Regions from separate parts of the Pantoea nemavictus genome, predicted to be linked through region 1. Evidence: predicted binding sites of a transcription regulator. Region 1 holds the regulator's gene; each other region holds the start of a gene.

Region 1 (3,280 bases):
CACCGGCTTCGATTGCAGCGGCCTGGTGTGGTACGCCTATAAAGACCTGGTAAAGTTCAAATTCCCGCGCACCGCCAATGAAATGTATCACCTGCGCGATGCGGCACCGATAAAGCGTGAAATGCTGGAGAAAGGGGATCTGGTGTTCTTCCGCATCAACAATCGCGGCACCGCCGATCATGTCGGTGTTTATCTCGGCAATGGCAAATTCATTCAGTCACCGCGCACGGGTAAAGATATTCAGATTAGCGCATTAGGTGAGGATTACTGGCAGAAACACTATGTAGGCGCGCGTCGTATGATGACGCCAAAAACCATTCGCTAGCGGTTGCGCAACGCCAATAAAAAAGCCGGATGCTGTTAACAGCTCCGGCTTTTTTGTTAATGCATGATCGCGGTAAAGCTGAATGCGATAATCATTAACAGTGCGCCAACCGTCGTCATTAGCGCCAGCTTCAAATCAGTATTCATCACGCCTCCTTAGTCACACAATCTTTAGGGTTAAAGCGATTTTCGCACAGCAGTGGGCAAAAATCTCGTGTTATCCGCGCTAGCTTGCTAGAATCGCCGCCTTTCGTTGCGCAACAGATTTCGCGCCTGCTGTATTTACAGCATGATGAAGTGATTTCGCCTGCTAAACACCCCCATTTCGCCCGCTTTTTGGGCTGTAAAAGCATTAGCAGACGCAAACGTTTAACAATATACTTATCAGTAAGTTGCGATAATCCCAGGAGTACCATTTTCATGGCAACAATTAAAGATGTCGCGAAGCGCGCCGGTGTTTCAACCACCACGGTTTCGCATGTCATCAACAAAACGCGTTTCGTTGCGGAAGAGACGCGTAACGCCGTATGGGAAGCGATCAAAGAATTGCATTACTCGCCAAGTGCCGTGGCGCGTAGTCTGAAAGTGAATCACACCAAAACTCTGGGCCTGCTGGCAACGTCGAGCGAAGCGCCCTACTTTGCCGAAATTATTGAAGCGGTAGAAAATCACTGCTTCGATCGCGGCTATACGCTGATTCTCGGCAACGCGCACAACGATTTGCAGAAACAGCGCGCTTATCTGTCGATGATGGCGCAAAAACGCGTCGATGGTTTGCTGGTGATGTGTTCTGAGTATCCGGACGATCTGCTGCAAATGCTGGAAGAGAACCGCAATATCCCGATGGTGGTGATGGATTGGGGCGCTTCACGCGGTGATTTTACCGATACAGTGCAGGACAACGCGTTTCAGGGTGGCTATCTCGCGGGGCGTTATCTGATTGAACGCGGTCATCGCGACATTGGCGCGATTCCCGGCCAGATGGAGCGCAACACCGGCGGCGGACGTCACGCGGGTTTCCTGCAGGCGATGAACGAGGCGGGCATTGCGGTACGTTCAGAATGGGTGGTTCAGGGCGATTTTGAACCTGAATCAGGTTACCAGGCGATGCAGCAGATTTTAAACCAGAAACAGCGGCCAACCGCCGTATTCTGCGGGGGCGACATCATGGCCATGGGCGCGATTTGTGCCGCCGATGAGATGGGTTTACGTGTGCCACAGGATATCTCGGTAATTGGTTACGACAACGTGCGCAACGCGCGCTATTTCACTCCAGCCCTGACGACCGTGCACCAGCCGAAAGCCGAACTGGGTGAAAAAGCGCTGGAAATGCTATTGGATCGCATCACCAGTAAACGCGAAGATCCGCAAACCATTGAGGTGCAGCCAACGCTGATTGAGCGTCGCTCAGTGGCGGATGGCCCGTTCCGCGACTATCGCCGCTAAACCGAGACTTCGCTGAGCCATTCGTGGTTCAGCGTTTCAGCATCCCCGAGATATACCAGTAACCATTCCAGTGCCGGTGACGCACGTTGTTCAGCCCAGCTGACGCAACACGGACTATCCGGAAAGGCTTGCGGCAATGGCAATTCTACCAAACGGTGATTATTCAGCAGCGGCCGCGCCAGATGACCCGGCACCATTCCGACGCACAATCCCGCCTGCAGGCACTCCAGCCCGGCTTCCCAATCCGGCACCACCAGCCGCCGCTGATTATCCAGCGTCCATGTCATACGACGCGGCAGCGCACGCGAGGTGTCTTCCAGCACCAGGGATGGCCACACACGCAGCGTTTCATCATCCAGCAGTTCACTGTTGACCAAAGGATGATCGGGGCTCACCACGCAGCGCCAGTTAAGCGCGCCCATATCCTGAAAAGCAAAGCGCCCGCCGACCGGGATCGCCTGAGTGGCACCAATCGCCACATCAACACGTCCGTCAGCCAGGGCATCCCACACGCCATTGAACACCTCAAAGCTGATGATCAACTCCATATCTGGAAAATGACGATAGAAATCCTTTACCAGTTGTCGGGTGCGCTGCGGTTTTACAATGCAGTCAACGGCTATGCTTAACTCACCGCGCCAGCCATTGGCCAGCTGCTGGCACTGCCTGCGCGTTGCCAGCATTTTTTTGATAACAGACCGCCCCTCCCGCACAAAATGTTCGCCGGCCGGCGTCATTACCACCTCGCGATGTTGACGTTCGAACAGCGGCACCGCCAGCCAGGTTTCAAGCTGACGTACCGTATAGCTGACAGCAGAGGGCACGCGATGGAGCTCCTGCGCCGCTGCGCTAAAACTACCGGTGCGCGCCACGGCATCGACCACTTCAAGTGCATATTCTGACCACATAAATTTGCCTTCAAAAATTTTAACAGCACTGTGCAAATATTAGCGTTTCACAAAGCGCGCTGCATCCTTTTACACTCCCCGCCGTTCAACCTGCCCAAAAGAGAATCAACATGTTGTCGTCTAAAGCATTTATGCCTTACCTTGCCGTGCTCAGTATGCTCGGTTTTCTTGCCACGGATATGTATTTACCTGCTTTTGGCGATATGCAGCGTGATTTTGCTAGCGCGCCGGGCACCATCAGCGCCAGCCTGAGCCTGTTTCTCGGCGGCTTTGCTTGCGCGCAGGTTTTTTGGGGGCCGTTGTCGGATCGTTACGGTCGCAAGCCCATTCTTCTTGCCGGCCTGGCCATTTTCGCGCTCGGCTGTTTGGGGATGCTGTGGGTTACTGACGTGCGCCTGATGCTGGCGCTGCGCTTCGTACAGGCGATTGGCGTTTGCGCCGCAGCCGTGAGCTGGCAAGCGCTGGTGGTGGACCATTATCCTAAAGCGAAAGCGAACAAAGTCTTTGCCACCATTATGCCGCTGGTTGCGCTCTCTCCAGCGCTGGCACCTTTGTTAGGTGCGTGGCTTATCAGCCATTTCCACTGGCGCAGTATTTTCATC
Region 2 (3,280 bases), 2.7 Mb from region 1:
GTTTGGCGACAACGAAGCCTTCATTACCTTGCAGGATGGCAGCATGATGAGCGCGCGTTTGCTGGTTGCTGCTGACGGCGCTAATTCGTGGCTGCGTGACAAAGCCGATATCCCGCTGACCTTCTGGGATTACGAGCATCATGCGTTAGTGGCAAATATCCGCACCGATATGCCGCATGATGCCATCGCGCGTCAGGTATTCCACGGCGATGGCATTCTGGCATTCCTGCCGATGCAGGATCCTCATCTCTGCTCGATCGTTTGGTCGCTCTCGCCGCAGGAAGCGACGCGCATGCAATCGATGCCGGAAGCGCTGTTCAACCAGCAGCTGTCGGTAGCGTTTGATATGCGTCTTGGCCTGTGTCAGGTCGAGAGCGAGCGCAAAACCTTCCCGCTGACGGCGCGTTATGCGCGTAACTTCGCCGCGCACCGTTTGGCGCTGGTTGGCGATGCCGCACACACCATTCATCCGCTGGCCGGGCAGGGCGTCAATCTTGGCTTTATGGATGCGGCCGAACTGATTGGTGAAATTCGCCGTCTGCACCAGGAAGGCAAAGACATTGGTCAGCATCTCTATCTGCGTCGCTATGAACGTAGCCGCAAACACAGCGCGGCGATGATGCTGGCGGGGATGCAGGGGTTCCGCGAGCTATTTGCCGGCACGCATCCGGCGAAAAAGCTGTTGCGTGATGTCGGCCTCAAGCTAGCCGATACTTTACCGGGCGTTAAACCGCTGATGCTGAAGCAGGCGATGGGGCTCAACGATCTACCCAGCTGGATACGTTAATCTTTTCCGCTGACGGCGCCCAACTGGGCGCCGTTTTTCTTTGCTGCACCGCCATGATGCAGCACTGCACCGCAATTGCGCCTCGTTTGATTTATTCTAATTTCACCCCTTAATTCGCATTAGATTAATTCATGTTATGACAATGCGAACACCGGACCATTTCTTAATCCTGCGGCGTCTATTCCTTCATTTTGCTGCATGAAAGTAATTTAGTCGTATTTTGTGCGAGGCTAATCACAATAATGTAGTGATTTATGCTGGTCGCTGTTCGGTGCTTTGATGAAAGGTGGTAGTGTTTCACCCTCGTTTTCCTCATGGTTAATTGCCGCATTAGGTGATAACTTCAGCACAAAGAGAACGTTTGCGTCAGCCAGCAAAGGCGACGCAGGCGCGTCACACTCACTTGTTTTCACAGGATGGTTATGACTCAGCAAACGCCTCTATTCGAACAGCATCAGGCATGTGGTGCACGCATGGTGGATTTCCACGGTTGGATGATGCCGCTGCATTACGGCTCGCAAATGGATGAGCATCACGCGGTGCGTAACGATGCCGGCATGTTTGATGTTTCCCACATGACCATCGTCGATCTACGCGGCGCACGTACCCGCGAATTCCTGCGTTATCTGTTAGCCAACGATGTCGCTAAATTGACCCAGCCGGGCAAAGCACTTTACACCGGCATGTTGAATGCCTCCGCTGGCGTCATCGATGATTTGATTGTTTACTTTATGAGCGAAGATTTCTTCCGCCTGGTGGTGAACTCCGCCACGCGTGAGAAAGATTTGGCCTGGATTAAACAGCATGCACAACCGTTTGGCGTCGAGCTGACCGAGCGTGACGATCTGGCGCTGATTGCGGTGCAGGGCCCGAACGCGCAGCAAAAAGCGCAAACGCTGTTCAGTGCCGCTCAGCGTGACGCCGTTGCTGGCATGAAGCCGTTCTTTGGCGTGCAGGCAGAAAACCTGTTCATTGCTACTACCGGCTACACCGGCGAAGCGGGCTACGAGATTGCTATGCCTGCCACTGAAGCTGCCGCTTTCTGGCAGCAGCTGCTAGCTGCAGGCGTTAAGCCGGCGGGTCTGGGTGCGCGTGACACGCTGCGTCTGGAAGCGGGCATGAACCTGTACGGCCAGGAGATGGATGAAGGCGTGTCGCCGCTGGCTGCCAACATGGGCTGGACCATCAGTTGGGAACCTGCCGACCGCGATTTCATCGGTCGTGACGCACTGCAAGCGCAGCGCGAAAAGGGCACCGAGAAGCTGGTTGGTCTGGTGATGACCGAAAAAGGGGTGCTGCGTAACGGTTTGACTGTGCGTTTCACCGATGAACAAGGTCAGCCGCAGCAAGGTATTATTACCAGTGGCTCCTTCTCGCCAACGCTGGGTTACAGCATCGCGCTGGCACGTGTGCCTGCGGGGATTGGCGAGCAGGCGATTGTGGAAATCCGCAACCGTGAAATGCCAGTGAAAGTGACAAAACCGATTTTTGTTCGCGCCGGTAAGCCGGTCGCCCAGTAATTTTTTTCAGGAGAAATGGCCAATGAGCAATGTGCCAAGTGAATTGAAATACCGCGATAGCCACGAGTGGGTCCGTAAAGAAGCCGACGGCACCTTCACGGTAGGTATCACCGAACATGCGCAGGAACTGCTGGGCGACATGGTATTTGTCGATCTGCCAGACGTCGGCGCCTCCTTCGCGGCCGGTGATGATTGCGCGGTGGCGGAATCGGTGAAAGCCGCTTCTGACATCTATGCACCCTTGAGCGGTGAAATCGTCGAGGTGAACGATCAGCTAGGCGATTCACCGGAGCTGGTTAACAGCGCGCCGTATGCCGATGGTTGGTTGTTCCGCATCAAAGCCAGCGACGAGTCAGAGCTCGACTCCATGCTGGATGCCGATGCCTACAAAGCCGCGATCGACGAGTAACCGGTAGTTGCAGAAGGTGGCGCACAGCGGCACCTTCTTTTTTATCTGCCTGACTTAACGCCATTTTTGTAACCCAGCCCGATTCAGGATTTACTGCAAATGACCCAGACTCTCAGCCAGCTCGAACATAACGGTGCTTTCATTGAGCGCCACATCGGTCCTACGCCGGAACAACAGGCCTTAATGCTGAAAGCGATTGGTGCCAGTTCGCTCTCATCATTGATTAGCTCTATCGTCCCGGCCGACATCCAGCTGCCAGGCCCGCCTGCGGTTGGCGACGCCGCGACCGAGCAGCAAGCGCTGGCAGAGCTGAAGGCCATTGCCAGTCAGAATCAACGCTACAAATCCTGGATCGGCATGGGCTACAGCGCGGTAATTACGCCGCCGGTTATCCTACGTAACATGCTGGAAAATCCGGGCTGGTACACCGCGTATACGCCGTATCAGCCAGAAGTGTCGCAGGGGCGTCTTGAAGCGCTGCTGAACTTCCAAACCCTGACGCTGGATCTGACCGGTCTGGACATCGCTTCCGCATCACTGCTGGACGAAGCCACCGCCGCTGCA
Region 3 (3,280 bases), 1.9 Mb from region 1:
TGCTGGCGGAAGAAGGCGGACGCGCTGGGCTGGATATGGAAATTGTGCGCGCCCACAGCCGTCAAACTCAAGAGATGCTGACGCAGGATCTCTCCTCCGGCGAAAAAGCCTGGATCAACGCGCAGCAGGATTTCATGGAAGCGCTGACGCAAATCTGGACGCTGCGCCAAAGCATTCTTAAGCTCACCGGCGAATCTGATAGCGGCATTGATTCCCTGCGTTTGCATCCCGCAGCTGGCCGACTGCGCTCTACCGTGTTTCCCGATATTCAGGCGGTATGTGATGCCGAACCTACACTGGTGTGGTCGTGTGCGCTGTCGCCAGGCACCGAACGCTTACGCCTGTGGGAGATTGATGGCGCGCAGCAATGGCAATCGCTACGCGATGTCGAGATGAGCAAACCCAACATGGGGCCGCGCACCTTGCGCCTGACCAGCTTGGTCACACCGCATGAGATGGGGCATCCATAGTAATAAAGGCCGCAGTCGCGGCCTTTATTGGTTTAGTGGGCGTCGATAAAGACGATTTTCAGCACGAACAGCAGAGCAACCACCACCACGCACGGGCTGATTTCACGCCAGCGGCCGGTACCTACTTTCATCACGCAGTAAGAGATAAAGCCCAGCGCGATGCCTTCGGTGATCGAGAAGCTAAAAGGCATCATTGCGGCAGTGACAAACGCCGGAACCGCTTCGGTGAGGTCGTCCCACTGCACGCGAGATAGCGATGCCGTCATCAGCACGCCAACGTAAATCAGCGCACCCGCCGCCGCATAGGATGGCACCATCGCGGCCAGCGGTGACAGGAACATCACCAGCAGGAAAAGAATCCCGGTAATCACCGCCATCAAGCCAGTACGTCCGCCGATCGCCACGCCGGACGAGCTTTCAATATAAGCGGTAACAGAAGAGGTGCCGATCAGTGAACCGGTGACGGAACTAATGCTATCGACATACAGCGCCTGCTTCATGCGCGGGAAAGTGCCTTTCTCATCGGTCAGTCCGGCTTTATCCGTCACGCCAATCAACGTGCCGGATGAGTCGAACAGGTTAACCAACATAAAGGAGAAGATCACACCGGCCATACCAATGTTGAACGCGCCTTTGATATCGACCTGGCCCACTACGGAGGTGATAGCAGGCGGCGCCGCAAACACGCCGCTGAATTTCACATCGCCAATTATCAGGCCCAGCGCGGTGGTCACCACAATCGACACCAGCACCGCCGCATGAATGTTACGCGAAGCCAGAATAGCGATGATAAAGAAGCCAAGCGCACCGAGCAGCACGCTGTGCGAGGTCAGATTGCCGACGGCAACGATAGTATCGGCGTTCGGCACGATGATGCCGGCATTTTTCAGCCCCATCATGGCGATAAACAGGCCAATACCGGCGGTGATGCCCACGCGCAGGCTCAGCGGAATATTCGCAATCATCCAGTAACGCACGCGCAGCAGCGTGAGGATCAGTAGACCCAATGCGCCCCAGAAAATCGCGCCCATGCCAATCTGCCACGAGTAGCCCATTGCACCGACCACCACAAAGGCGAAGAAGGCATTGAGGCCCATCGCCGGCGCCAATGCCACTGGCAGGTTCGCCACCAGCCCCATCAGGATGCTGCCGAACGCGGCAATTAAGCAGGTGGTCACAAAGACAGCCTGGGTATCCATGCCCGCCACACCAAGAATTTGCGGGTTAACAAAGACGATGTAGACCATCGTCAGGAAAGTGGTGCACCCGGCGATCACTTCTGTACGCACGGTGGTGCCGTGTTCCTGCAGTTTGAAGATGCGCTGCAAAAGACCCTGATTATTCATTTCACTGTTCCGATGAAAAAATTTATCGCCGCGTATCGTATAGAGTTTGGCGCGGCAAAACACTGATTATTCGCAACCGGTTGCTCAGGGTCGCTTTCTGCGCTCAGTAAGCTAGAGTGTCAGCTTATTGTTTAACAAAAGGATGATGTGCGATGTCGGTTGAATGTATTTTTTTTGATTGCGACGGTACGCTGGTCGACAGCGAAGTAATCTGTACGCAATCTTACGTCAACACCTTTGCCCGCTACGGTATTGAGCTCTCGCTGCAGCAGATGTTTGAGCAATATAAAGGGGTGAAGCTCTACGACATCATCCGCGACGTGGCGGCAGAACATCAGGTTGAGTTGCCGCTTGAAGAGGTGGAAACCGCCTATCGCGCCGAAGTGGCGAGACTGTTCGATCTCGATTTAAAGCCGATTGACGGTGCCAAAGCGCTGGTGGAGCGCGTAAAAGTGCCAATGTGCGTGGTTTCGAACGGCACGGTAAAGAAGATGCAACATTCGCTGGGATTAACCGGCATGCTGCCGTATCTGGAGGGGAAATTGTACAGCGGTTATGACATTAACCACTGGAAGCCCGATCCGGAGCTGATGTATCACGCGGCCGAGCAGATGCAGGTGCCGATTGAGCAATGCATTCTGGTAGATGATTCCGAGGCGGGCGCACGTGCGGGAATCGCCGCCGGGATTCCGGTGTTTTACTACTGCGCCGATGCGCACAATCCCGAGTTAGATCATCCGCTGGTGACGCGCTTTGATGATATGGCGCAGTTGCCGGATCTGTGGCGAGCGCGTGGGTGGGATTTGGTGGGGTAGGTGCTGGCTGTCCCCCATCCCGGCCTTCCCCCACGAGTGGGGGAAGGAGACGCTGCCACATGCAACTCCCCAACTACCCTATAGCAGCATCATCCTCCCCCACTCGTGGGGGAGGACTGAGGTGGGGGGCAGCCAGCACGCACCGAAGAAAGGACAGCCAGCACAATCCAAATCAGCCAATCGCCCCCAGCGAATCCTCGTTGCTCTGCTTCTTCGGCAGCAGGAACAGGGTGGCAACGATATCCAGCAGATAAATCAGCGCCAGCAGCGTAATCGCGGCGGTGAAAGAGATGTTGGTGGCCAGCAAACCAATCACCAGCGGACCAAAACCACCCACGCCACGCCCAAGATTAAACAACACGTTTTGTGCTGTCGCACGTGCCTGCGGCGGGAAGGTATCTGAAATCAGCGCGCCGTAGCCGCCAATCATACCGTTCACAAACATCCCCATCAGCGCGCCAGTAAACAGCATCACCGTTGGATCGCGCAGCTGTGCGTACACCACCACCATCACCACCGCGCCGAACTGGTACAGCAGGAAGATTTTCCAGCGCGCGAAGCGATCGGCCAGTACGCCAAATAGCCAGATACCGAACGTCATGCCCACCACCGTCACCGCGGTCCACAAGCCAGATTTGGTCAGGCTGAA

Evidence for each region. The regulator PurR, encoded in region 1, represses purine synthesis genes. The targets are predictions, from matches to a motif close to CANGCAAACGTTTGCNTG.
Region 2: a site for PurR is predicted at 1,138-1,155, ahead of gcvT (glycine cleavage system aminomethyltransferase GcvT). Genes of this name have one in related genera too.
Region 3: a site for PurR is predicted at 1,886-1,903, ahead of WH298_RS09680 (NCS2 family permease). Genes of this name have one in related genera too.

What each region holds. Positions count from the first base shown of each region.
Region 1 is NZ_JBBGZW010000001.1:3,966,611-3,969,890, reverse strand. Features, by position in the region: gene WH298_RS18335 (C40 family peptidase) at 1-325, shown strand, start outside; gene cydH (cytochrome bd-I oxidase subunit CydH) at 382-471, opposite strand; gene purR (HTH-type transcriptional repressor PurR) at 745-1,770, shown strand; gene punR (DNA-binding transcriptional activator PunR) at 1,767-2,678, opposite strand; gene punC (purine nucleoside transporter PunC) at 2,789-3,280, shown strand, end outside.
Region 2 is NZ_JBBGZW010000001.1:1,223,249-1,226,528, reverse strand. Features, by position in the region: gene ubiI (FAD-dependent 2-octaprenylphenol hydroxylase) at 1-787, shown strand, start outside; gene gcvT (glycine cleavage system aminomethyltransferase GcvT) at 1,210-2,307, shown strand; gene gcvH (glycine cleavage system protein GcvH) at 2,330-2,716, shown strand; gene gcvP (aminomethyl-transferring glycine dehydrogenase) at 2,816-3,280, shown strand, end outside.
Region 3 is NZ_JBBGZW010000001.1:2,107,335-2,110,614, reverse strand. Features, by position in the region: gene WH298_RS09685 (4'-phosphopantetheinyl transferase family protein) at 1-470, shown strand, start outside; gene WH298_RS09680 (NCS2 family permease) at 503-1,816, opposite strand; gene yieH (6-phosphogluconate phosphatase) at 1,969-2,631, shown strand; gene WH298_RS09670 (MFS transporter) at 2,804-3,280, opposite strand, start outside.